Regions from separate parts of the Streptomyces sp. DT224 genome, predicted to be linked through region 2. Evidence: riboswitches for the same ligand, from Rfam matches in the RefSeq annotation. Region 2 holds a riboswitch; each other region holds the start of a gene.

Region 1 (6,403 bases), on a different contig from region 2:
GCGGTGTGCCTCTGGTACGACGTCGGCTCCCGCCACGAGGTCAAGGGCCGCACGGGCCTGGCCCACCTCTTCGAGCACCTGATGTTCCAGGGCTCCGGCCAGGTCAAGGGGAACGGACACTTCGAGCTGGTGCAGGGCGCCGGCGGCTCGCTCAACGGGACGACCAGTTTCGAGCGGACCAACTACTTCGAGACCATGCCCACGCACCAGCTGGAGCTGGCCCTGTGGCTCGAGGCCGACCGGATGGGCTCGCTGCTCGCCGCGCTCGACGAGGAGTCCATGGAGAACCAGCGCGACGTCGTCAAGAACGAGCGCCGCCAGCGCTACGACAACGTCCCGTACGGCACCGCGTTCGAGCGGCTGACCGCGCTGGCCTACCCCGAGGGCCACCCGTACCACCACACCCCGATCGGCTCCATGGCCGACCTGGACGCGGCGACCCTGGAGGACGCCCGCACCTTCTTCCGTACGTACTACGCGCCGAACAACGCGGTGCTGTCGGTCGTCGGCGACATCGACCCCGAGCAGACCCTTGCCTGGATCGAGAAGTACTTCGGCTCCATCCCCTCCCACGACGGCAAGCAGCCGCCGCGCGACGGCTCGCTGCCCACGGTCATGGGCGGCCAGCTGCGTGAGGAGGTACGCGAGGAGGTGCCGGCGCGCGCCCTGATGGCCGCGTACCGGCTGCCCCACGACGGCACCCGTGAGTGCGACGCCGCGGACCTCGCCCTGACCGTGCTCGGCGGCGGCGAGTCGTCCCGGCTGCACAACCGCCTGGTCCGGCGCGACCGTACGGCCGTGGCCGCCGGATTCGGACTGCTCCGGCTCGCCGGAGCGCCCTCCCTGGGCTGGCTGGACGTCAAGACGTCCGGCGGCGTGGAGGTGGCGGAGATCGAGGCCGCGGTCGACGAGGAGCTGACCCGGTTCGCCGAGGAGGGCCCCACGGCGGAGGAGATGGAGCGCGCCCAGGCCCAGTTGGAGCGCGAATGGCTGGACCGCCTCGGCACGGTCGCGGGCCGCGCCGACGAACTGTGCCGGTACGCCGTGCTGTTCGGCGACCCGCAGCTCGCGCTGTCCGCCGTGAACCGGGTCCTCGACGTCACCGCCGAGGAGGTCAAGGCCGCCGCGCAGGCGCAGCTGCGGCCCGACAACCGGGCGGTCCTGGTCTACGAACCGGTCGAGCCCGCCGAGGCAGCCGAAGAGGCCGACGCCGCCACCGACACCGACGCGCACGAAGGGGCGGACCAGTGACCGACGCTGCCGCGACTGAAGTTTCGATGCAGTTCCACCCGCAGCCCGCCCCCGGCGTGGCCCGCCCCTGGGCCTTCCCCGCGCCCGAGCGGGGCTCCCTGCCCAACGGCCTCACCGTCCTGCGCTGCCACCGCCCCGGCCAGCAGGTCGTCGCCGTCGAGATCTTCCTCGCCGCCCCCCTGGACGCCGAGCCCGAGGGCCTGGACGGCGTGGCGACGATCATGTCGCGCGCGCTGTCCGAGGGCACCGACAAGCACAGCGCCGAGGAGTTCGCCGCCGAGCTGGAACGGTGCGGCGCCACCCTCGACGCCCATGCCGACCACCCCGGCGTCCGGGTCTCCCTGGAGGTCCCGGCCTCCCGCCTGGCCAAGGCGCTCGGCCTCGTCGCCGAGGCGCTGCGGGCGCCGGCCTTCGCGGACAGCGAGATCGAGCGCCTGGTGCGCAACCGGCTGGACGAGATCCCGCACGAGCACGCCAACCCGGCCCGCCGCGCGGCCAAGCAGCTCTCCAAGGAGCTTTTCCCGGCCACGGCCCGCATGTCGCGTCCGCGCCTGGGCACCGAGAAGACCATCGAGCGGATCGACGCCGCTGCCGTGCGCGCCTTCTACGACGCGCACATCCGCCCGTCCACCGCCACCGCCGTGGTCGTCGGCGACCTCACGGGCATCGACCTGGACGCGCTGCTCGCCGAGACCCTCGGCGACTGGTCCGGGGACGCCTCCGAGCCCCGCCCCGTCCCGCCGATCACGGCCGACGACACCGGCCGGGTGATCATCGTGGACCGCCCCGGCGCGGTGCAGACGCAGCTGCTGATCGGGCGCATCGGCGCGGACCGCCACGACAGCGTGTGGCCCGCCCAGGTTCTCGGCACCTACTGCCTGGGCGGCACGCTGACGTCCCGGCTCGACCGGGTGCTGCGCGAGGAGAAGGGGTACACCTACGGCGTGCGGGCCTTCGCCCAGGTGCTCCGCTCCGGCGCCGCCGACTCCACCTCGGGGGCGACGGGCGCCGCGATGCTCGCCATCAGCGGTTCCGTGGACACCGAGTCCACCGGTCCGGCGCTGGACGACCTCTGGAAGGTGCTGCGGACGCTGGCCGCCGAGGGGCTGACGGACACCGAGCGCGAGACGGCCGTGCAGAATCTCGTGGGCGTCGCGCCCCTGAAGTTCGAGACGGCGGCCTCCGTCGCGAGCACTCTCGCCGACCAGGTGGAACAGCACCTCCCGGACGACTACCAGGCGACGCTGTACGCGCGTCTCGCTGAGACCGGCACGGTGGAGGCGACCGCGGCCGTGGTCAGCGCCTTCCCGGTGGACCGGCTGGTCACGGTCCTGGTCGGCGACGCCTCGCGCATCGAGGAACCGGTCAGGGCGCTCGGCATCGGAGAGGTGTCGGTCGTCACCGGCTGATCTGTCGGTCAGCCCGCTGAGCGGGCTACGAGGGCTCCGGCGCGCGGTCGCCGGAGCCCTCGTGCGCGTCCGGCCGCTTTCCGGCCGCTGTGCACCTTTTGCTCGCCGAGGGGCCGGCTCGCCCTGTGGGATGCGCTACAAAACCCCTTGTCCGTTTGGTGGTGGGAAGTCCGTCCGCTTAGCGTCGGGTCCGCTGTCCGCCACTCGTACGCGCATCCGTGACGTACCGGGCAGCCATCGCCGAGTCCCCGTCAGGCGCGAGCCCGGGGAGCCGGGGACCCACGCAGTCCCTGGGGTGAATCGGATGCCCGCGCTCCGTCAGCGGAGGCGTCCGTAGGAGACCTTCCTGCTCCGAACCCGTCAGCTAACCCGGTAGGCGAGAAGGAAGGAAAGGACCCGTCACCCCATGGCGTTCACCCGTGCCACCGGGAAGCACCGTGCCCCGAGCCGCCTGACGCGCGCCGGCGCCAAGGCCGTCGGCGTCGCCACGCTCGCCGCCGGCGGTGTCATCGGCTCCCTGGCTTCCCCGGCCCTCGCCGCCGACGACGGTACGGCCCCCGCCGCCACCGAGACCGGCCTCTCCCAGCTCCTCGCCATCGAGAGCACCCTCGCCGACCGGATCGACGCCCAGGCCGAGGCGCAGCAGCACCAGGCCGAGGCCGCCGAGAAGAAGGCGGCGGCCAAGGCGACGGCGGTGGCCAGGAAGAAGGCCGAGGCCGCGAAGAAGAAGGCCGTCGAGACGGCGGCCAAGGCCAAGGAAGCGGCCACGGCGAAGGCCAGGGCCGCCCGCGAGGCGTCCGCCCGCGCCGGCCGCTCCTCCGCCCGCACCGCGCTGGGCTCGTCCTACCGGCTGCCCGTCGCCGGCTCGTACGTGACCACCGGCTACAAGTCCAGCGGCTCGCTCTGGTCCTCCGGCAGCCACTCCGGCATCGACTTCCACGCCGTGTCCGGAAGTTCGGTCGTCGCCGTCGGCGCCGGCACGGTCGTGGAGGCCGGCTGGGGCGGGGCGTACGGCAACAACATCGTGCTCCGGATGGCGGACGGCACGTACACCCAGTACGGCCATCTCTCCTCGATCGGCGTCTCCGTCGGCCAGAGCGTCGCGGCCGGCCGGCAGATCGGGCTCTCCGGCTCGACCGGCAACTCCACCGGCCCGCACCTCCACTTCGAGGCCCGGACGACGCCCTCCTACGGCTCCGACATGGACCCGGTCGCCTATCTGCGCGCCCACGGCGTCAGCGTCTGACGGGCTCAGGCCCCTGCCGAAGGCCCCGGCATCCCGCCGGGGCCTTCGCCGCGTCCGCACCTCCGTGTGCGCCTTCGGCCGCTGCGCCGCGGCAAAAGATATTCACGAATTCCCGCCCGGCATCGGAAATGCGAGCGCATTGCAATAGAGTCACGCCAGAGGTGTCGATCGGCCGCTGTTCGCGGGGATTGAGGCGGAGGTTCGGACATGCGTGTTCCGGCGCATTCGGTATGCACGGCAATCCGTGACGACATCGTCTCCGGTGTCTTCGAACGCGGCAGCCGGCTCACCGAGGAGGTGCTCGCGCGGCGTTACGGGGTCTCCCGCGTCCCCGTACGGGAAGCGCTGCGCACCCTGGAGTCGGAGGGCTTCGTCGTCACCCGCAGACACGCCGGAGCCTGCGTCGCCGAGCCCTCGGAACAGGAGGCCGCCGACCTGCTGGAAGTCCGCATGCTGCTGGAACCGCTGAGCGCCGCCCGCGCGGCCCAGCGCCGGACGGAGGCCCACCTCAAGGTGTTGCGCGGCCTGGTCAGGCTCGGGCAGGAGCGGGCCCGCCGCGGTGAGGGCGAGGACCTGCGCTCCCTGGCCGGCTGGTTCCACGAGACGCTGGCCCAGGCATCCGGCAGCCCGGGCCTCATCGCCCTGCTCACCCAGCTCCGCCACAAGATCGCCTGGATGTACGCGGTCGACCAGCCGGCCCGCCCGGCGGAAGCCTGGGCCGATCACGGGGCCCTCGTGGACGCCGTGGCGCGCCGGGACGCGGAGCGGGCGAGGGCCCTGGCCGCACAGCTCGCCGAACGCCATGGCGCCACGCATCGGCTCCGCCGCGCCGCCCGTCCCGCCGGCGTGCCCCGGGCCGGCCGTGTGAGGGCTTCGCAACCTGCCGTACACACCGCGAGCGGCCGGAATTAACAAAGGGCGCGTACAAATAAAGAAAGGCGCGTGTGAAAAGGCCGGGACAAGTGGCGCCGCCCATTCTTTCCGGGTCGCCGCCACTTCGCCCCGCACACGTAAAAGCCGCGGCGCCCCATGCAGGGGGCCGCGGCTTTCCCGTGAGAATTCCGGCGGTGTCGGCCGCTCGGCTCAGACGGTCTCCGGAAGCTCCTCGAGGCCCTCGGCGACCAGCTTCGCCAGGCGGTCCAGAGCCGCCTCGGCGTTGTCCGCGTCGGACGCGAGCACGATCTCCTCGCCGCCCTGGGCGCCGAGACCGAGCACCGCGAGCATGGAGGCCGCGTTCACCGGGTTGCCGTCCGCCTTGGCGATGGTGACGGGAACGCCGGAGGCCGTGGCGGCACGGACGAAGATGGAAGCGGGGCGGGCGTGCAGGCCCTCGGCCCAACCGACGTTTACGCGGCGCTCAGCCATGGTTCTGCCCTTCAAGAATCAACGGTTGTCTAGACCAGTGTCTCATGTGGTGCGCGATGCTCCGGGCAGACCCGCGGGCCCTCCCGGGCGCCGCGTCCGCGGTCGTCCGGAGACCTCAGACTGCCCCGGCCCCGGCACCCCCGCGACCCGTGCGACAGCCGTAGGCTTTCCCCATGCAGCCCTCTCCGGAGCAGAGTCCGCAGCACGCCTACCCCGATCACTGGGAGGCGGACGTGGTGCTCCGCGACGGCGGCACCGCGCGGATCAGGCCGATCACCACGGACGATGCCGAGCGGCTGGTCAGCTTCTACGAGCAGGTTTCCGACGAGTCGAAGTACTACCGCTTCTTCGCGCCCTACCCCCGGCTCTCCGCCAAGGACGTCCACCGCTTCACCCATCACGACTACGTCGACAGGGTGGGCCTGGCCGTCACGGTGGGCGGCGAGTTCATCGCCACCGTCCGCTACGACCGGATCGACGCGACCGGCCGCCCCGCCTCGGCCCCCGCCGACGAGGCCGAAGTCGCCTTCCTCGTCCAGGACGCCCACCAGGGCCGGGGCGTGGCCTCGACCCTGCTCGAACACATCGCGGCCGTCGCCCGCGAACGCGGCATCCGGCGCTTCGCGGCGGAAGTGCTGCCCGCCAACACCAAGATGATCAAGGTGTTCCGGGACGCCGGCTACACCCAGCAGCGCAGCTTCGAGGACGGGTCGGTCCACCTCACCCTGGACCTCGAACCCACCGCCGAGTCCCTCGCCGTCCAGCGCGCCCGTGAACAGCGCGCCGAGGCCAAGTCCGTGCAACGGCTGCTCGCCCCCGGCTCCGTCGCCGTCATCGGCGTCGGCCGCACCCCCGGCGGCGTCGGCCGCACCGTCCTGCGCAACCTGCTCGGTGCGGGCTTCACCGGCCGCGTCCACGCGGTGAACAGCGCCCTCTCCGCCGGCCAGGACACCATCGACGGGGTCCCGGCGCACCGCTCCCTGGGCGAGATCGGCGAGGCGGTCGACCTCGCGGTGGTCGCCGTGCCCGCCGACCGGGTCCCGGAGGCCGTCGCGGACTGCGGCGAACACGGCGTCCAGGGCCTGGTGGTCCTCTCCGCCGGCTACGCGGAGTGGGGCGCCGAGGGCCGCGA
Region 2 (6,403 bases):
GCGATACCCGTGCTCAACATCGATCTGATCTACGGCATCGACGGCCAGACCGAGCGCACCTGGCAGACCTCGCTGGACGCCGCGCTGCGCTGGCGGCCGGAGGAGCTGTACCTCTACCCGCTCTACAAGCGTCCGCTGACCCCGCTGGGCCGGCTGTCGAAGAGCGAGGCCGACGCGGCCTGGGACGAGCAGCGCCTGCGCCTGTACCGGGCCGGTCGCGACCACCTCCTGGCCCACGGCTACGAGCAGGTGTCGATGCGGATGTTCCGCCGCGCCGACGCCCCGCGCGCGGAGGGGCCCGACGACTACGCCTGCCAGACGGACGGCATGATCGGCCTGGGCTGCGGCGCCCGTTCCTACACCTCGCGGCTGCACTACTCCTTCGACTACGCGGTCGGGACGAGCGAGGTCCGGGGCATCATCGACACCTACACGGCCACCGGGGACTTCTCCCGCGCCGAGGTCGGGCGGTACACGGACGGGGACGAGGCACGACGCCGCCATCTCCTCCAGTCGGTGCTCCAGGCGCGGGGCATGCCCGTGGCCGAGTACCGCGAGCGGTTCGGCACCTCGCCGTACGAGGACTTCCCGGAGGAGCTGGCCCGGTTCGGGGCCCGGGGCTGGCTCGACGGCGGGGCCCCGGCCGAGGGACTGCTGCGGCTGTCGCCGGAGGGGCTGGCGTACTCCGACGCGCTGGGCCCGGAGCTCTTCTCCCCCACCGTGCGGGCCGCGATGGCCGCGTACGAGCTGAAGTGAGTCACCCGTGGACCTGACCATTCTCTACCGGGGCCCGCTCGCCTCCTGCGACTACGACTGCCCGTACTGCCCGTTCGCCAAGCGGCGCGACACCCCGGAGCAGCTGCGGGCCGACCGGGCGGCGCTCGAACGGTTCACCGCGTGGGCGGCGGCGCAGACCGGTGACCGGATCTCGGTGCTGTTCACACCGTGGGGCGAGGGCCTGGTGCGCTCCTGGTACCGCCGGGCGATCGTGGAGCTGGCGGGCCTCCCGCACGTGCGCCGGGTCGCGATCCAGACGAATCTGAGCGGCCGGACGCGGTGGCTGGCCGAGGCGCCGGAGGCGGCCCGCGAGCGGATCGCGCTGTGGTGCACGTACCACCCGGGGCAGACGCCGTACGAGCGTTTCCTCGGCCGGTGCGCGGAGCTGGAGGACCTCGGGGTCCGGTACAGCGTGGGCGTCGTGGGGTTCGACGCCCATCTCGGTGAGGCGCGGCGGCTGCGCGCGGCGCTCGCGGACGAGGTGTACCTCTGGGTCAACGCGGCGGAGGGGCACACCTACACGGACGAGGAGGCGGAGCGGTGGACGGCGATCGACCCGCTGTTCCCGTACAGCCGCCATCCGCACCGCTCGGCGGGGCTGCCCTGCCGGACCGGTGAGTCGGTGATCTCGGTGGACGGGGACGGCACGGTGCGCCGCTGCCACTTCGTCCGGGCGGAGCTGGGCAATCTGTACGACGGGAGCTATCGGCGGGCGCTGGGGCCGCGGGCCTGCCCGCTCGCCGTCTGCGACTGCCACATCGGATACGTCCACCTGGAGACGCTGCCGCTGTACGACGTCTTCGCGGGCGGGGTCCTGGAGCGGATCCCGGCGGCGCTGCCGCTGTCCCCGGTCGCCGCGACGCGGTCGCGGGGCGACTGAGGACAGCGGGGGCTGTTCAGAGCGGCAGCAGGTCCGGCCGCTTCGGCTCGACGTGGTCCCCGGAGGACTCGCCGCGCAGCCGCCGCCCGATCCACGGGACCAGGTACTCGCGCGCCCAGTGGATGTCGTCGCGACGGATCTCCAGCGTGCCGCGCGGGGGCTGTGGCGGCCACGGCTGGTCCGGGTCGGCCGGCACGTCGAGGCCGAGGACCTGGGCGGCGCGGAGCGCGACCCGGGTGTGCCCCTCGGGCGACAGGTGGAGCCGGTCGCCGTCCCAGGCGCGCCGGTCCTGCACGGAGCGCAGCGACCAGAGGTCGAGGACCGGGCAGTCGTAGCGGTCGGCGATGGCCCGGACGTGAGCGGTGTAGGTGGCGATCTTGCCGCGCAGATGGCGCAGCACGGGGACGCCACGGGTGTCGAAGCCGGTGGTGACCATGACGGTGCCGACCGACCGCGTGAGGTCGGCGACCGCCCGCTCGAAGCGTTCGGCCACGTCGTCCGGGTCGGTGCCCGGCCGGATGATGTCGTTGCCCCCGGCGCAGAAGCTCACCAGATCGGGGGCGAGTTCCTTGGCGCGGGGCACCTGCTCCTCGACTATCTGGTCGAGGAGGCGTCCTCGTACGGCGAGATTGGCGTACCGGAAGTTCCCGTGCGCGGAAGCGGGCGAGCCCTCGGGGCCCGTCGGTGTGCCGGGCTCGGGAAGCCGGTCCGCGAGGAGTACCGCGAGCCGGTCGGCCCAGCCGACGAATGTTCCGTCGGGGCCGGGGTCGCCGACTCCCTCGGTGAAGCTGTCGCCAATCGCCGCGTACGACCCGATGGCGCCCTGTCGGTCGATGACGCCCTGTTGGATGTTGCTCGAATCGTTTGCCACAAACGCATATCCTGCACCCCGGAATGTGACCTACGCGACCGTAATAAGGGGTTGACGGGGGGTGAGATAAACCACCCGGTCAGTTTTCGGTAAAGAGGGAATAAGCAGAGGGACGGAGTGCCGCGGCACTCCGTCCCTCTTTGCCGATCAGTGACCCGGATCACCGGGCCGGTACTGCCTGGATCAGACGTAGATCCCGTGCGACGCCAGGTAGGCGATCGGGTCGATGTCCGAGCCGTACTCCGGGCCTGTGCGGACCTCGAAGTGCAGGTGCGGGCCGGTGGCGTTGCCGGTGGAGCCGGAGAGGCCGACCTGCTGGCCCGCGGTCACGGTCTGGCCCGCCGAGACGGAGAGCGAGGACATGTGGCCGTACTGGGAGTAGTGGCCGTCGGCGTGCTTGATGACGACCTGGTTCCCGTAGGCGCCGCCCCAGCCCGCGGTGACGACGGTGCCGGAGGTGATCGCCTTCACGCTGGTGCCGGTGGAGACGGGGAAGTCGATCCCGGTGTGGCTGCCGCTGGACCAGTTGGCACCGGAGGCGCGGTAGGCGGTGGTGTGGTTGCCCGGGACCGGGTGGACGTAGCCGGAGGCGTTGTCCTGGGCGGCCGGGGCTTCGGTCTTCGCCTCGGTCTTCGTCTCCGCCTTGGGCGCCGCGGTCTTCGCCTCGGTCTTCTCCGCCGTCTTGGCGGGGGCCTCGGACGGCGTGGCGGCTGCGGCCTTGGCGCCGAGGGTCAGCTTCATGCCCGGGAAGATCAGGCTCGGGTTCTCGCCGACGACCTCGCGGTTGTCCTGGTACAGCTTCTGCCAGCCGCCCTTGAGGTGGTACTGGGCCGCGATCTTCGACAGGTAGTCGCCGGAGACCACGGAGTAGGTGGTGGTGCCGGTGCTCTTCACGGGCGTGGCCGGGGCGGTGTGCGCGGCGGCCGACTTCGAGGTGGCCGGGGCGGTCTGCTCCGCGGCGTGGGCACCGGTGGCGCCGAGCAGCGGAAGCGCGATGACGGCGCCGCCGGCGCTCGCGGCGACGACGCCGCGGGCGATGGTGCTGGACTTGGGACGGCGGTGCTTACCCGAGTTGGGCATGAAGAATTTCCTCTCCGGCGCCTGCGAGGTGAGCTGTCGGGTTCGGGCTGGAGATGCCCGGCCGCGCCTGGCGCGACTTCACCCCTAGCCGTCCGGTCGTCCCGGTCGGCGGCTTACCTGGTTCCCCCGCTCCTGCCACACGGTGAGTGGATGCGAATTCCGGACGGCGGCAGGATTGGGCGTTCCATCCGGATGGACATGGAACGTAAGCGAGCCGGGACGACGGAAACAAGCCACGGGTTCGGCACCGGATTCCGCTTCGGAATTGCGGTGCGGAATTCCGGTCACACTCCGTGGATTACGGATCTTGGCTTTCCGCGCGGCGCGGGGGCTACCCAGCCGGGGCGCCACCACACACCGTCACGGATATGATCCCGCTCACGAGCGGGTGATCATCTCCCGCGCAACCGGGGCGATTTGTCCATAACGCATCAATACGGACATGCCATGGCCATCATCCGCGGCGCAGCCGCACCACCCGCGCGTCCAGGTCGCCGCGCAGCCCCGTCCGCAGCCCGTGGTGCATCAGCACCGAACCGTGGTGCACCGCCCCCGTGTCCAGGCAGGTGTACGCCGCCTCCGGGTCGAGCCCGCGCAGCCGCAGCGCCGGCGGCTCCTCCCCGTACCGCTGCGCGTGGAGCCACGCCAGCACGACGGTGTCAGCGCCCCGCACGTACTGCACGGCGCTGAGCCCCGGGCCCGGCGCGCGCAGCCGGTACAGCTCGCCCAGCTGCACGACCGGGCGGATCTCCTTGTACAGCTCCACCCACCCGCGCGCCTCGTCCAGCTCGGCCGCGCTCCACTCGGTGAGGTCCCCGCCGATCCCCAGCACCCCGGCCATGGCGCTGACGAACCGGAAGCGCAGCGAGGAGCGGCGGCCGTTCAGCTGGACGTTCGGGCTGTCGGTGACCCAGGCCGCCATCACGCGCGCCGGGTGGAGATGCCCGAAGCCGTCCTGGATGGCGAGGCGGTCCAGCGGGTCGGTGTTGTCGGACGTCCAGACCTGGTCGGTACGGGAGAGGATGCCGAGGTCGATCCGGCCACCGCCGCCCGAGCAGGACTCGAAGGCGACGCCGGGGTGGGCGGCGCGCAGCCGGTCGATCAGCTCGTAGAGGGCCTCCACGTGCTCGGTCCACAGTCGCTGCGGGTAGTCGGCGCCCGGCCAGCCGGCGTCCGAGAAGCAGCGGTTGAAGTCCCATTTCACGTAGTCGACGGGCGTGCCCGAGAGCAGGGCATCCAGGCTCTCCCACAGATACGCCCGTACATCGGGGCGGGCCAGGTTGAGGACCAGCTGGTTGCGGAATTCGGTGCGCTCCCGGCCGGGGAAGTGCTGGACCCAGTCGGGGTGGGCGCGGTAAAGATCGCTGTCGGGGTTGACCATTTCCGGCTCGACCCAGATCCCGAACCGCATGCCGAGGCCGTGGACATGGCGGGCGAGCGGCCCGAGACCGTCGGGGAAGCGCTCCGGATTCGGCGTCCAGTCGCCGAGTCCGGCCCGGTCGCTCACCCGCTGCCCGAACCAGGCGTCGTCGACGACGAACAGCTCGACGCCCATCGCGGCGGCACGGCGGGCCAGCGCCCGCTGCTGGTCCTCCGCGATGTCGAAGCCGGTGGCCTCCCAGGAGTTGTAGAGCACCGGACGCGGCTCGAAGGCGTCGGGGACGACATGGGCGAGCTGCCACGCGTGCCAGGCCCGGCTCGCCCCGCCGAAACCGCCCTCGCTCCACAGCCCGGCGAAGACCGGGCTGGTGTACGACTCCCCCGGCGCGAGCCGCAGCAGCCCGGAGTCGTCGTGGCCGGCGCCGCCGGTGATCTGTACGAGCCCGTCCGGCAGCCGCTGTACGGCGATGCGCCAGGACCCGGACCAGCCGAGCGCGCAGCCGTAGACCTCCCCGGTCTCCTCGGTGGCGGCACCGTCCGCGTCCAGGGCGACCCAGGGCAGGCCCTGGTGGCCGGTGTGGCCGCGCCGGCTGGAGAGCAGGTGCTCCCCGTACGCGAGCTCCGTGCGCTCCAGCCGGGTCTCCGCCGCCCAGCGGCCGTGCAGCCGGCTGAGCCGCCAGCGGTCGCGGGCGGGCGGCGCCCAGGCCGCCGCGTCGGCGCGGAGCAGTTCGAGGGGCGGGCCGTCCGGTCCCGTGTGGGTCAGCGTGGTCCAGCGCTCGATGACGTCGGAGTCGTCCCGCATCCGGTAGTGCAGCGTGATCGCGAGGCGGTGCACCGGGTCGTCGAAGGACAGCCGCAGCTCGTCGCCGTCCACCGCGTCTCCGGCGAAGACCCACGCGGTCCCGCGCACCTCGTCGGTGCGCACCGACAGGGCGGGACGGACGAACCGGGGGCCGCCCTCGACCGGGTACTCCTCGCGGCCGTCGAGCGGGGACTCGAAGCCCCGGACGGGCGGCGCGGGTGCCGACGCCAGGGCCTGGGCGGCGGCCAGCGAGATGCGCGGGCCCCAGTGCAGGTGCAGCAGTTCGTGCCGTCCGGTGAGACGGAGGGCGTAGCTCCCGCTCGCCCCCGTCAGCAGCCAGATCCGGTCGCCCGTCTCGATCATCGCGCCCCCGTCCGCATGCCCACGGATTCACACAGGTCCGCACATCATCGACCGTCCTCAGTGGCGGGGCAACGGTGCCTGCCCGGAAATCCCGCGCCGCCGGCCGAGATGATTGTCCCAGGAACCGATGTCGTATCGTCGCGGTCGTGGACCCGTCGGCGACACGCGCCGGGGCAGAGCCTCCAGGAGTGACCGTGACGCAGCAGCTGCCGCAGACCCCGCCGACGGAGCCCGTGCTCACCGGCGTCCG
Region 3 (6,403 bases), on a different contig from region 2:
GGGCAGGGGATAGGGGGCGATGGCGGGAAGTGCCATGGGGGAAGCCTTTCGGTGCCGCGCGGTGCGGACTCAGTGCTGTGCGGGGGGAGTTGACGTGGAGCCGGGGGCCGCATCGGTCCGCAGGCCCTTCTTGCTGATCTTGCCGATCCCCGTCTGCGGGAAGACGTCCACGAATGCGACGAGGTCGGGCACCTTGTACGCGGCGATCCCGTGTGCGCGCACATGCCGCTTCACGGCGAGCGCCCCGGGCGGTTCGGCGCCCTCGCGCAGGATCACGTATGCGAGGGTGCGTTCACCGAGATACGGGTCGGCCACCCCGACCACCGACACGTCGTGCACCGACGGGTGGGCGAGGATGATGTTCTCGACCTCCTCGGGAGCGACCTTCTCTCCGCCCCGGTTGATCTGGTCCTTGGCCCGTCCCTCCACGACGAGATGGCCGCTCGGGGTGCGGCGCACGATGTCGCCCGTGCGGTAGAACCCGTCCTCGGTGAACGCGGTCCTGTTGTGCCCGGGCGCGCGCCAGTAGCCCCGGATCGTGTACGGGCCCCGGGTCAGCAGATGCCCGAACTGCCCATCGGGAACCTCCTGTCCGGCGTCGTCCACGATGCGGATCTCGTCGTCCTCGGAGATCGGGCGGCCCTGGGTGGTGACGACGGTCTCGTAGTCGTCGTCCAGCCGGGTGTAGTTGACGAGTCCTTCGGCCATCCCGAAGACCTGCATCAGCCGGCAGCCGAGCGCCGGTTCGAGCCGTCGGGCGGCCGTCTCACTGTATTTGGCGCCGCCGACCAGGATCAGTTCGAGGCTCGACAGGTCCTGCTCCGCCGAAGCGGCAGCGTCCGTCCAGACCAGGGCGAGCGGCGGGACCATGCCCGTCATGGTGACGCGCTCCCGCTCGATGACCGGGAACGCCGTGGCCGGGTCGGGGCGCGGGCAGAGGACCACGGTGCCGCCCGCGTACAGCGTGCCGAGCCAGCCGGGCGAGCTCATCGGGAAGTTGTGCGCGGCGGGCAGGACCACCAGGAAGCGGGTGTCCGCGTCGACGCCGCAGATCTCGTTGGAGCCGCGCAGCGAGTAGATGTAGTCGTCGTGCGTACGGGGGATGAGCTTGGGCACCCCCGTGGTACCGCCGGACAGCTGGAGGAAGGCCAGATCGTGCGGCTCGGGCCCGTCCTCCGGGTCCCCGGCCGCGTCGCACGGCACGTCGGACAGGGCGGTGTGCTCGCCGGGGTCCCCGACGACGAACACGTGCTTCAGGGTGGGCGCCTGCTCCCGTACGGCGGTGGCCAGCGCGCGGTGGTCGCATCCGGCGTGCTTGTCCGGGATGACATAGGCGACGGCCTCGGCGAAGGAGCAGAAGTAGCCGATCTCCGCCTCGCGGTGGGCGGGCAGCGCGTATACGGGAAGCGCGCCGATGCGGAAGAGGGCGAAGACGACCTCGGCGAACTCGGCGATGTTGGGCAGCTGGACGACGACCCGGTCGCCCCTGGCTATCCCGCGCGCCCGGAAGCCCGCCGCCAGCCGGGCCGCGCGCTCGTCCAGCTCCCGGTACGTCCAGGCGCGGCGCTCGGGCGCGGGGTCGATCAGCGCGACGCGGTCGCCGTGGGCCTCGGCCCGTTCGCGCAGCATGCTCGTGAAGGTCTCGCCGCGCCAGTGCCCGGCCGCGCGGTAACGGGCGGCGAACTCGGCGGGCCAGGTCGGGGCGTCTTCGTACGGTGAGGCGGTCATCGTTCCAGGACTCCAGGGGGCGTTTGCGGAGGTGCCGGGCGGACGGGTCAGGCGCGCAGGGTGGCGCCTCCGTCGACGTACAGGTCGTGCAGGGTGATGTGGCGGGCCCGGTCGGACACGAGGAAGGCGACCGCCTCGGCGATGTCGGCCGGTTCGGCGATCCGGCCCAGCGGAATGCCCGTGCGGTAGCTCGCCAGGTCCCCGGCTATGACGCGCTGGGCGGCTGGCCCGTCGTCGTGCGCCTCATCGGCCGGCCACATGCCGCGCTGCATGTCGGTGAGCGTGGAGCCGGGCGAGACCGTGTTGCAGCGGACGCCCCGGGGGGCCAGTTCCAGGCCGAGGCACTTGGTGAACATGACGGCCGCGGCCTTCGACGCGGCGTACGCCGCCATGGTCGTGCGGGGGATGCCGGCGGCGTTGGACGCGACGGTGACGATGCTGCCCGCGCCCCGGTCCGCCATCCGGCGCGCGACGGACCGCGAGACGTGGAACACCCCGTCGGTGTTGACGGCGAATGTCGCCCGCCAGTCCTCGTCGGTCAGCTCGGTGACCGGTGAACAGCGCAGTATCCCGGCGACGTTGACCGCGATGTCGAGGGCGCCGAGCGTGTGCTCGGCCTCGCCGACCAGGGCCTCGACGGCCGCCGCGTCCGTGACGTCCAGCGTCCGGGCGACGACGTCCCCGTCGTGCTCCCGGGCGAGGGCGTCGACCCCCTCCGGGGCCGCGTCGGCCGCCAGAACCCGGCAGCCGCGCGCGACGAGGGCCCGCACGACCGCCTCGCCTATGCCGCGTCCGGCTCCCGTCACGAGGGCCAGCCGGCCGGTGAGTTCCTGCTCGACGGGGGCGACGGCGGGCGCGGCGGTGGGGGGACGGCGGGAGGAAGAGGCGGAATGCGGCGCCATGGTCCTGGGATCTCCATGTGACGGTGAACGGGAAACGGCAACACTTAGGTAAGCCTAACCATAGGGTGATCACGTGGGCGAGGGGGCCTGAACCGGCGATCCACGACGCGCGCGCGTCGCGCCATGCCCCTTTTGTCGACCAGTGGGCAAAAGGTCAAGGAAGGGCGATCAAAGAGGGTTTGGTGCGGTCAAACGCCTCAAAACGGACGAACGTGAGCAATCTGATTTCAGTGGGCAGCGTCACGTCGGCCGTTTCTGACGCAGGATCCGATCTCCCGGTTCCCAGTCGTGCCAAGAAATTTGACTTCCCCCGGCGCGGGCGATCATGAGCATTTCCTTTGATTGATCTTGCAAAACAATTGTGATCAGCAATTCCGGGCTTGTTCCGGCCGTCGTTTCTCGCTTACGGTCCCGTCATCAATCCGGATGGAACGCCGAATCCTGCCGCCGTCCGGGAACCCGACCACTCACGTACGGCAGGAGCGGGGGACCCAGGTTTGCCGCCGGTCCGGAATCCGGAGCGGCTAGGGGTGAAGTCGCCATGCGCGACCGGACATCTCCAGTCCGAACCCGACAGCTCACCTCGTAGGCGACGGAGAGGAAATACGCCATGCCCATCATGGGTAAGCACCGTCGTGCCAAGTCCGCGTCCCTGACCCGCGGTTTCATCGCCGTCAGCGCGGGCGGAGCCGTTCTCGCGCTCCCCCTGATCACGGCCGGATCGGCCTCCGCCGCCCCCGCCAAGTCCGTCGTCGCCGAAAAGGCGGCGGCCCCGACTTCCGTCGCCGGCAAGGGAATTGCCGTCCGCGAGGCCGCGCCCTCCACCTATTCCGTGGTGTCCGGCGATTCGCTTTACAAGATCGCCCAGGGGCATTCCCTCAGCGGCGGCTGGGAGCGGCTGTACAAGGACAACCGCGGTGCTGTCGGCAGCAACCCCGACCTCATTCACCCGGGCCTGAAGCTGACCATTGGCGCCACGTCCGAGGCCGCCGCCCCGAAGGCCGCGGAGAAGAGCGCATTCAAGGCGGAGACCGCCGAGAAGAACGGCGACGCCGCTCCCCGGACCGAGAGCGCCGACCGCGCCGACCGTTCCGAGCGCACCGTCGTCCCGGTCGCCGCCGAGAAGCCCGCCGAGACCCAGGCGGCCGTCACGTACACCGACGACCTCGACGGCTGGATCAAGGAATCCCTGGCCATCATGGCGCAGCAGGGCATCCCCGGCAGCTACGACGGCATCTACCGCAACATCATGCGCGAGTCCTCGGGCAACCCGATGGCGATCAACAACTGGGACGTCAACGCCGTCAACGGCACGCCCTCCAAGGGTCTGCTCCAGGTGATCCAGCCCACCTTCGACGCCTACCACGTGCCCGGAACGTCGATGGACATCTACGACCCGGTCGCCAACATCACGGCCGCGTGCAACTACGCCGCCGCCACGTACGGCTCGATGGACAACGTCTTCGGCGCGTACTGATCCACACCGGCCCCGCGCTCGGGGCAGGGCCGTGAGCAGGGGTGGAAAGGAGCGGAAGCGCTCCTTTCCACCCCTTTCGCATGCCGTACCGCGCGTGTCGCGGAAAGACCGTACAACCCTTGTGCCACAAGACGTGTCGAACAGGGCGTCCAGGAAGACAGCGGGCTCTTCCCGGCGCCCCCCGGACCCGCCCGGCCATCCTTGATCCAAGGAGCCACTTGTGCGTACGTACCGTTCGGCCGCCGTCCTCGCGGCCTCGCTCCTCCTGCTGACGGGTGCGGCCATCGCCGCGCCCTCCGCCTACGCCGTCACCTCCGGCGCCACGCACGCGAACGACCGCCACAGCGACTTCGACGGCGACGGCCACGAGGACGTGCTCATCGGCGCTCCCGGCGGGACCATCGACGCCAAGCCGGGTGCCGGGTTCGTGACCGTGCAGTACGGCTCCGCGCACGGCCTGGGCACCAGCCCGTCCGCCGTCTTCAGCCAGAACACCCCAGGGGTACGCGGCGCCGCCGAGGCCGGTGACTCCTTCGGAGCGTCCCTGGCCACGGGAGACCTGAACGGCGACGGCTACGACGACGCGATCGTCGGCGTTCCCGGGGAGGACATCGAGCCCGTGGGCGACGCGGGCGGCGCCGTCGTGCTGTGGGGGTCGCCGCAAGGGCTCACCGGAGCCGACAGCGACTGGCTCCAGGCCGCCGAGCCCCGCGCTTGGGCGAGATTCGGCAGCGCGCTCGCGGCGGCCCACTTCAGCCCCGACATCCCCGGCGACGAACTGGCCGTGACCGACCTGTACGACCTCATGCTCTTCCGCTACGAACCGGCCCTGCTGAAGAAGGGGGTCGCGCCCCTGGCCCCCGCCCAGCGCGAGAACGTGATCCCCGCCGAACCCGGACACGAGATCGCCCCGAAGTCCCTGACCACGGGCGACTACGACGGCAACGGCCTCGACGACCTCGTCGTCTCCGGGACGAGCGCGGGCGCCGCCCGCGGGCAGGGCTGGTCCGCCTACTTCTCCGGCCAGGTGCAGGGGCTCCGCTTCGAGCGCTCCCTGCGCGGCGGCCCCGCCGTCGCCACCGGGGACATCAACAACGACGGCTACGACGACCTGGTGACGGGCGACCCGTACCGCTCCGACGGCACCAGCAGCGACGCGCCGGAGGGCGGCGTGGTCGGCGTCTACTACGGCAGTGCCGGTGACGGCCCGGTCGTCGGCGCCTCGGGGCCCGGCACCGAGCCCGCCTGGTGGTCCCAGGACTCCCTGGGCGTCCCCGGCGTCTCCGAGCAGGGCGACGGCTGGGGCACCGGCCTGTCCGTGGGCGACACCGACGGCGACGGCTACGCGGACGTGGTCGTCGGAGCGCCCGGCGAGGACGTCGGAGCACCGGGCGCGGACATGTCGCGCATCGAGTCGGGGGCCGTATGGCTGCTGCGCGGCGCGTCGGACGGTCTCACGACGGCCGGCGCACGCTCCTGGAACCAGGACTCCGGGGAGGTGCCCGGGGTGACCGAGGCGTACGACGCCTGGGGCGCCCGGGTCCGCCTGACCGACCCCGACGGCGACGGGCGCTCCGACCTGCTCGCCGCCGCTCCGGGTGAGGACGGGGGCAACGGGGTCGTCTGGGTGCTCCCCTCCGGGGCCGACGGTGTGAGCGCCACCGGATCGTGGACCTTCGACGGCGGATCGCTCGGCGCCCCCCGGACGAAGGCCCGCCTCGGCGAGGCGATCGACGAGTAGGGCCGCCGAGCCCGTCCGTCCCGGAATGCGCGGGCACGGCGGGGCGTGGATGCTGGAACGGTCAGCGTCTCTAGGAGGTCAGTCATGAGCATGCTCGACAAGATCAAGGGCATGATCAAGGGGCATCCGGACCAGGCCCGCCAGGGAGTCGAGAAGGGCGGCGACTACGTCGACAAGAAGACCGGCGGCAAGTACGGCGGCCAGGTCGACTCGGCGCAGCAGAAGATGAACGACCAGCTCGGTGACCGTCGCCCGCCCGACGAGGGCCGGTAGGCGCTCGCAGGGCCGTGAGGGAGCGGTGGACGCCACAGCCGTGGTGTCCACCGCTTCTGCGTGTCCGCGCCCCGCCGGGCGCATGGGCCGGGCGGCTCCGACGTGCCGCACCGGCCGGCCGGGAGCATCCTGGCTGTGTGACCTGGCACGGCGCGGCCGGGCGGCTGCCCTTCGGCCCGAGCGACGGCCCGCCCGCACAACCGGAGGACGGCCGGGCGCCGGGCGACCTGTCCCTGGTGCTCGCCCAGTCCGTCGTGAACGCCGTCGAGGCGGTCGGCGGCC

The links. A riboswitch is a leader RNA that binds a small molecule or an ion and turns the genes downstream of it on or off. The one in region 2 is predicted to bind cyclic di-AMP.
Positions count from the first base shown of each region.
Region 1: another riboswitch for cyclic di-AMP. It lies ahead of ACLQ2N_RS25620 (M23 family metallopeptidase); the one in region 2 lies ahead of ACLQ2N_RS33180 (M23 family metallopeptidase).
Region 3: another riboswitch for cyclic di-AMP. It lies ahead of ACLQ2N_RS10720 (transglycosylase SLT domain-containing protein); the one in region 2 lies ahead of ACLQ2N_RS33180 (M23 family metallopeptidase).

Region 1 is NZ_JBNCLI010000010.1:262,254-268,656, reverse strand. It holds gene ACLQ2N_RS25630 (M16 family metallopeptidase) at 1-1,251, shown strand, start outside; gene ACLQ2N_RS25625 (M16 family metallopeptidase) at 1,278-2,660, shown strand; cyclic di-AMP (ydaO/yuaA leader) riboswitch at 2,889-3,053, shown strand; gene ACLQ2N_RS25620 (M23 family metallopeptidase) at 3,067-3,906, shown strand; gene ACLQ2N_RS25615 (GntR family transcriptional regulator) at 4,114-4,818, shown strand; gene ACLQ2N_RS25610 (HPr family phosphocarrier protein) at 4,990-5,271, opposite strand; gene ACLQ2N_RS25605 (GNAT family N-acetyltransferase) at 5,445-6,403, shown strand, end outside.
Region 2 is NZ_JBNCLI010000017.1:8,862-15,264, reverse strand. It holds gene ACLQ2N_RS33195 (STM4012 family radical SAM protein) at 1-756, shown strand, start outside; gene ACLQ2N_RS33190 (STM4011 family radical SAM protein) at 764-1,657, shown strand; gene ACLQ2N_RS33185 (SGNH/GDSL hydrolase family protein) at 1,674-2,528, opposite strand; gene ACLQ2N_RS33180 (M23 family metallopeptidase) at 2,712-3,608, opposite strand; cyclic di-AMP (ydaO/yuaA leader) riboswitch at 3,612-3,767, opposite strand; gene ACLQ2N_RS33175 (alpha-galactosidase) at 4,063-6,153, opposite strand; gene ACLQ2N_RS33170 (tyrosine-protein phosphatase) at 6,348-6,403, shown strand, end outside.
Region 3 is NZ_JBNCLI010000004.1:70,465-76,867, forward strand. It holds gene ACLQ2N_RS10705 (isochorismatase family protein) at 1-36, opposite strand, end outside; gene ACLQ2N_RS10710 ((2,3-dihydroxybenzoyl)adenylate synthase) at 70-1,728, opposite strand; gene ACLQ2N_RS10715 (2,3-dihydro-2,3-dihydroxybenzoate dehydrogenase) at 1,776-2,630, opposite strand; cyclic di-AMP (ydaO/yuaA leader) riboswitch at 3,053-3,237, shown strand; gene ACLQ2N_RS10720 (transglycosylase SLT domain-containing protein) at 3,241-4,107, shown strand; gene ACLQ2N_RS10725 (FG-GAP repeat protein) at 4,328-5,848, shown strand; gene ACLQ2N_RS10730 (antitoxin) at 5,933-6,121, shown strand; gene ACLQ2N_RS10735 (SpoIIE family protein phosphatase) at 6,259-6,403, shown strand, end outside.